3 regions of the Stenotrophomonas sp. 93052_Sma genome follow, and region 1 is predicted to be linked to each of the others. Evidence: predicted binding sites of a transcription regulator. Region 1 holds the regulator's gene; each other region holds the start of a gene.

Region 1 (2,262 bases):
TCATCGCCACCACGTGGTCCAGTCGCGCGCAGGCGTCGTCCAGTTCGCCGGCTTCGCTCGGCACGGTCGGCAGTTCGCCCAGCGCCTGTCCCAGCTCGCGGGCCAGCCGCGAGAGGCCGCTCATCATCGGCTGCGTGCGCAGCGCGACCAGCCCGTCGATGCGCTGCCGCCAGGCGGCCTCGTCACCGGATTCGAGCGCGTCCAGGGCCTCCTGCAGGCGCAGGGCGAGGGCGTTCTTGTCGACCGTGGTATCCATCAGGCGCTGGCCGCCAGGCGTTCGAAGATCTTGCCGAGCTTCTCTTCCAGCGTCTGCGCGGTGAACGGCTTGATGATGTAGCCGTTCACACCGCTCTGGGCGGCTTCGATGATCTGCTCGCGCTTGGCTTCTGCCGTGACCATCAGCACCGGCAGGGTCTTCAGCTTGGCATCGGCACGGATCGCCTTGAGCAGCTCGATGCCGGTCATCACCGGCATGTTCCAGTCGGTGACCACGAAATCGAACGGCTGGCTCTGCAGCAGCGACAGCGCGGCATGCCCGTCCTCGGCTTCGGCGGTATTGGTGAAGCCCAGATCGCCCAGCAGGTTCTTGACGATTCGACGCATGGTCGAGAAGTCGTCGACGATCAGGATGCGCATGTTCTTGTTCAAAGCAGAATTCCTTTGTTGTTCATTCCGGACGACCGGGGGCAGCCGCCTCGGGGATGTTCATTCTTCGAGGCCTGCGTCGGCAGCCTCGAACAGCTTCAGCCGGCCACGCAGGCGCAGTACCGCCTGGCCGTGGATCTGGCAGACCCGCGACTCGCTCACGCCGAGCACCGCGCCGATCTCCTTCAGGTTCAGTTCCTGCTCGTAGTACAGCGAGAGCACCAGTTGTTCGCGCTCGGGCAGGTGGCCGATGGCCTTGCCCAGCTCGCGACCGAACTCGCCGCGCTCCAGTACCTGCTGCGGGGTCGGCCCGCCCTGGGCGACGGTGTCCAGCTCGCCCTGGTCCTCGATGCGCGATTCCAGGCTCAGCACCTGGCCACGTGCAGCGTCTTCCATCAGCCGCAGGTACTCGGGCAGCGGCATCTCCATCGCGGCGGCCACTTCAGTGGCGCTGGCGGCACGGCCACTGCTCTGTTCCAGGCGGCGGATGGTGGCGGCGGCATCACGTGCACGCCGGTGCACCGAGCGCGGGACCCAGTCACCACGGCGGATCTCGTCGATCATCGAACCACGGATGCGGATCGAGGCGTAGGTCTCAAAAGAAGCACCCTGGTCGGCGTCATAGCTGCGCGAGGCTTCGATCAGTCCCATCATGCCGGCCTGGATCAGGTCGTCGACCTCGACACTGGCCGGCAGGCGCGCGGCCAGGTGGTGGGCGATGCGCCGCACCAGGTCCGAATGCTGGGCGATGACTTCGTTCGCCGCCGAGCGCTGCACTTCCCTGTACTGGGCTGCGCCTTTCATGCCGTCACCCCACGCTGCTTGAGGATGCGTTCGAGGAAGAACTCGACGCCGCCACGCGGTTCGGTCGGCGCCTGCCAGCGCGGTACGGCGCGCGATCTCGGTGATCGCCAGCGCCGCCGGGCTGGACGGATAGGCCTTCACCACCGGCTGCTGGCGCTGCACCGACAGGCGCAGCCAGTCATCCTGCGGCACGCAGCCCAGGTAGTTCAGCGAGACATCGGCAAGGAACTTCTCGCAGACGCGGGTCAGCTTTTCGTACAGCACGCGGCCCTCGTTCGGGTCGCGCACCATGTTGGCCACCACCTGGATGCGGTCCACGCCGCGCTCGCGCGACAGCACCTTGATCAGTGCGTAGGCGTCGGTGATCGAGGCCGGCTCGTCACAGACCACCACCACGGTGTCCTGTGCGGCCTGGCAGAAGGTCAGCACGCCATCGGTGATGCCCGCGGCAGTGTCCACCACCATGATGTCCAGCTCGCGCTCCAGTTCGGAGAACACGTTGACCAGGCCAACGTGCTCGGCCGGGGCCAGCTCGGCCATGTGGCGGCGGCCGGATGCGGCCGGGACCACCAGCACGCCGTTGGGGCCTTCGACGATGACGTCATCCAGCGTGCAGCGGCCGGCGACCAGGTCGGCCAGCGTAAAGGTGGGGTTCAGCCCCAGGATCACGTCGATGTTGGCCAGGCCGAGGTCGGCGTCCAGCAGCAGCGTGCGCTTGCCCATGCCAGCCAGTGCCACGGCCAGGTTGGCCGACACATTCGTCTTGCCCACGCCGCCCTTGCCGCCAGTGACTGCAATGGTGCGCACAGGGCC
Region 2 (2,262 bases), 2.4 Mb from region 1:
GTTCCAGTCGTAGAACGCCTGCGAGCCGCCAGTCGCTTTTGCAGCGGCACAGGCCGGGTTGGTCGGGTTCTCGGGATTGCCCTGGAAGCAGGCATAGACACGGCTGACCGGCGTGGTCATCGTGCCGTGGGCGAACGCGCTGCCGGCCAGGCACAGGCCCGCAGCGGCGAACGAGGTAGCCAGCAACAGCGGTGTCGATCGGAATGACATGGCGCATCCTTGTGGTCGTCGAAAGGGAGCGGTGACCGCAGGAGCTGCGCTGCGCGGCGGACTTCCGGCGGCACCACGGCGAGTATCGAGTCGCGATGCAGGCTGAGGAACCACGGAAGCGCCGATCCGTGACTGTGGGTGTGAAGCCCTTCCCGCAGGCTTCACGCGGGACTGAACGGATGCGCTGGTGATCACGTGTTCGGCGTGGCATCGATCACGTCGTGGAGATCCTGCTACGTCGACGCCATACCCACTCGATCCGCCTGGCATGAGAAGCAACCGTGGGCCGCGTTGTGCAGCTGCACGAAGGCCACGGCAGGGTCGGCAAACAGCGCGTCCAGCCGGGCGGCAACATCAGTGCCCGCGCTGATCTCTGCGGCCAGCATCAATGCAGCCTGGTCATAGGCGCGCAACGAGATCGTACGGCGCTGTACATAGGCGGGTACCTCGCCCGGCGGCAGCACGCAGCGCGTTACGCCACGCCGCACGAAGATCGGGCCCGAGGCGTGATAGGGCGAGTGCAGCGGCAGGTGCACATGGGACAACAGCAGCAGCTCGCTGCCGCTGGGCGGATCGCTCAGGCCGATCCGGCAGGGGTGTCCTCCTGTTTCGCCGGCCCAGCGACGCTGGATGCCCAGCGCAGCCAGCGCGGTGTCACTCTTCTCGAACAGGTGCTGGAAGGGGCGGTGGTCGAGGCCACCGAGGTACCACGCATGCATGGGCGTCTCCTTGGTTTTCCCCGGATTCTGCGCACGCACCGGCCGTCATGCTCGCCGTTTTCAGACCCGGCATCGCCATCGGGCCAGGCCGTGCCACGGGGATCGCACCGCAAGGCGCTAAGATGCGCGCCGCCCCGGCCGATGAGCGCCGCATGTCCCTGGATTTCCCCACCATCACCGTGCTTGGCTTCCTGCTCTGCATCGGCATCGCCGTGGGGTTCTCATTGCTGCTTGTGGTGCTGCGCGGGCAACCGGTGCTGCGCCTGTGGACCGCCAGCCTGTGGCTGCTGACCCTGGGCGTGACCCTGCTTGCGCTGCGCCCCTACCTGCCGTTGGTGCCGGTCATACTGGCCGGGAATGCGGCGATGGCCGGCTGCGCGGTGCTGATGCTGCGCGGCGTGGCGCTGCATCTGGAACAGCCGCTGCCGCTGTGGCGGCCGTTGTTGATGGCAGCCGCGTTCATGGCCTGCATCTTCGCCTTCCTGGTGCTCTGGCCGGACCTGGGCGTGCGCCTGCAGGTGTTCAGTGTGTTCACGCTGCTGGTCGATGGCTGGATCGCATGGCTGCTGCTGCGGCATGCCCCCGTGCAGCAGCGCACCAGCTGCCGTCTGGCGGCGGCGGTGTTCCTGGCCGAGGCGGCACTGTACGCGGTGCGCCTGTTCCTGCCGGTGGCGCCCGATGCCGGTGAGGACATCATGCGCACCGGCACGCCGATGTTCGTCACCTACATTGCCGGGGTGATGCTGGAGCTGGCGCGATGTTTCGCGATGGTGCTGCTGCTGGTCGAGCGCATGCTGGTCGATCTGTGGCGTGCGGCACGCACCGATGGCCTGACCGGGCTGCTCAACCGCAGCGCGGTGCTGGCCGATGGCCAGGCGCAGTTGCAGCGGCTGCGTCGGCAGGGCCGGCCGCTGGCCCTGTTGCTGGTCGACGTCGATCACTTCAAGCAGATCAACGACCGCTGGGGCCACTTGGCCGGTGACCAGGTACTGCGTCACTTCGCTGCGCTGCTGCAGCATGGTTTGCAGGGCCACGACACGCTGCTGGGCCGCTACGGTGGCGAGGAGTTCGTGCTGGTGCTGGCCGGCAGCACGCAGGGTGAAGCGATGGCGTGGGCCGCCGCGATCCGTACCGCTCTGCAGCAGAAGCCGGCGCGGCTGGGTACCGGGCCGGTGACGGTCACCGCCAGCATCGGCCTGGCCATGGACGACGGCCATGGCGACCTGTCCACGCTGCTGGCAGCGGCGGATGCGGCGCTGTACCGGGCCAAGGCCGCAGGCCGCGACCGCCTGGCCTGCGCCACGCCCGCGGAGATTTCGCGTCTGCCCATCGC
Region 3 (2,262 bases), 810 kb from region 1:
CCAACCGACGGATCTCGCTGTTGATCGCCGACAGGCTGGACTTGGTTTCGTCCATCGCCTGGGTGATCGCCGCCTTCTCGCCGGGCAGCGGGTCCATGTCCACCGACAGATCGCCGCGTGCGTAGTGTTTCATCACCTCGATCAGCCGGTTCTGTACCTGCACGTGCGATCCAACCAGCGCATTGGTCTCATGCACCATGCGCCCGTAGTCACCGGGGAACGCGCTCTCGTCCATGCGGTAGCTGAGGCTGCCGGCATCGTGCTGGCGGGCCAGCTCCGCCTGTGCCGCCATCACCGACTGCAGCTGTGCCTGCATGCGCTGCATCGACTTCAGCAGCTGGGTCACCTCGTCGTTGCCGGTGGCGTCGATGCTGCTGTCCAGGCGGCCACTGGCGATGCCGTCGGCCAGCTTCACCGCTCCTTCCAGCGGGCGGGTCAGGCTGCGGGTGATCGCCCAGGCCGCCAACGTCCCCAGCAACAGGCTCAGTGCCCCGAACGCGATCGACAGCGTGCCGGTCCACGATTCGGTTGCGCGGTACTCTTCGCGGCTGCGTTCGGTCAGTGTTTCCTGGTGGCGCAGCAGGGCCGAAATGGATTCATTCCAGGCCGTTGCCAATCCGTGCTCGGCCAGCAGCTCCTTCGCTGCACCATCGAAATCCCCCGCCTTCATGCGCTCATGCAATTGCTGGGTTGATGCATCGGTGGCCTTGCGAGCCGCCTCGATGCGCGCGACCAGGGTATCGCCGGTAGCGTCACGCGGAATCTTGATGTACTTGGCCCAGATACCGTCATAGGTCCGCGACAACTCCTGGGCACGCTGGTAATCCTTGTCGAACTCGTCACCCCGCTTGATCACCATCAGGCGACGATGCATCAGCACCGCGTTGTTGGTATCAAGCATGTCATTCAACAGGCGCATCTTCACCATGTTGACGTCCACCACTTTCTCGAACTGGGCGGATTTCAGCTGATTCCCATACAGCACCAGACCGACGATGGCCATGATGAACAGCAGCAGCAGACCGAAGCCGGCGCCAAGCCGGGATCCCACACGGAGATTACGTAAGGCAAGCATCTCAATTCCCTTGATCGTGGCCGTACGTTCGATGGCGGCGCAGCGGAGGGAAACTTTACGGGACTTTATATATGGACCGATCCAAATATATGGAACTGTGCAGGCAGTCAGAAAATGCGGCGACCGATAATGGCGCCATATCCTTATCGAATACCGCTGCCACGCCAGCGCCCGATGAAAATCACGCAGGATTAACACCATAATAACGCCACCCCATCCAGGGCGGTCCGGATTATCTGCGCCGGACACAACCGTCGCCCAGGAGCGCTACAGTCTGCAGATGACACGGATCCTGCACATCGAAGGCGCGTCCATCAACGACATCGCCAGCCTCTACGTGGAAATCAATCGTGTATTCATGGCCGACGAAGACTGGCGGCTGGGCGCAAGCCTGGACGCGCTTGATGACCTGCTGCACGGGGGCTACGGCGCTCGCCGGTCATGCCACCGCCACGGTGGTGTGGCGCGACATCGCCCACAGCCGCGAGGCACTGGGCCGCGAGACCACACGCGCCTGGCTGCAGTCGAAACTCGATCAGGGCGGCAGGTTCAACGGTCCGGCCATCCACGCTCAGTTGACGGCACTGTCACTTGGCCAGGGACAGACCTACTTCGAGATCGTCATGGAGATCTTCGGCAGCCATCCGCAGATCACCCTGGTGCCAGGCTGAGCACTCTGCAGCAACCAGCCGCATCAACTCAAAGCTTGGCCAGGGCCTCGCCCAGCCGGCGTGGGAACGCCACTTCGCTGGCCAGGTGCCATGCGCGTGCATTGGCGCCCAGCCGGCTCCACTCGGCCTCATCCATCGCCAGCGCACGCTCGACGGCCTGTTCCAGCGCCTTCTCATCCACATGCCAGGTCCTGGACAGATGGCAGGGCTCGCCCTCGTGCGCGGCAACCAGGATGCCGCGGCTGTCGTCGATCATCTGGTTCATCGGCGCGCCGTCGCAGGTGATCACCACCGCCCCGCAGCTCATCGCTTCCACCAGGTAATGGCCCCAGCCTTCGGTCTGCGACAGGCACAGGTGGAACGCATGTTCGTTCTGCAGGCGCTGCACCTCCTGGTCGGGCAGGCGCTCGCGGACGATCCGCAGGTTCGCGGCCCCGCCCTCATCTTCGTCCGAAGGGCCGCCGCGCAGGATGGTCAGCAAGGGCCACTCTGGGTGCCGCTTCCAGACATTGACGA

What was found. Region 1 encodes FliA, which starts transcription of late flagellar genes. Its sites were predicted from a motif close to TAAAGTTTNNCNNNCNNNGGCCGATAA; they were not measured.
Region 2: a site for FliA is predicted at 1,048-1,074, ahead of ACZK2V_RS22220 (GGDEF domain-containing protein). Genes of this name have one in related genera too.
Region 3: a site for FliA is predicted at 1,107-1,133, ahead of ACZK2V_RS06465 (methyl-accepting chemotaxis protein). Genes of this name have one in related genera too.

Annotation. Positions count from the first base shown of each region.
Region 1 covers NZ_CM151134.1:2,190,151-2,192,412, forward strand. The annotation lists gene ACZK2V_RS10255 (protein phosphatase CheZ) at 1-256, opposite strand, end outside; gene cheY (chemotaxis response regulator CheY) at 256-648, opposite strand; gene ACZK2V_RS10265 (RNA polymerase sigma factor FliA) at 706-1,449, opposite strand; partial or broken gene ACZK2V_RS10270 (MinD/ParA family ATP-binding protein) at 1,446-2,262, opposite strand, start outside.
Region 2 covers NZ_CM151134.1:4,762,785-4,765,046, reverse strand. The annotation lists partial or broken gene ACZK2V_RS22230 (lytic polysaccharide monooxygenase) at 1-210, opposite strand, end outside; gene ACZK2V_RS22225 (DUF1203 domain-containing protein) at 444-929, opposite strand; gene ACZK2V_RS22220 (GGDEF domain-containing protein) at 1,082-2,262, shown strand, end outside.
Region 3 covers NZ_CM151134.1:1,376,014-1,378,275, reverse strand. The annotation lists gene ACZK2V_RS06465 (methyl-accepting chemotaxis protein) at 1-1,075, opposite strand, end outside; partial or broken gene ACZK2V_RS06460 (barstar family protein) at 1,356-1,746, shown strand; gene ACZK2V_RS06455 (glycosyltransferase) at 1,775-2,262, opposite strand, start outside.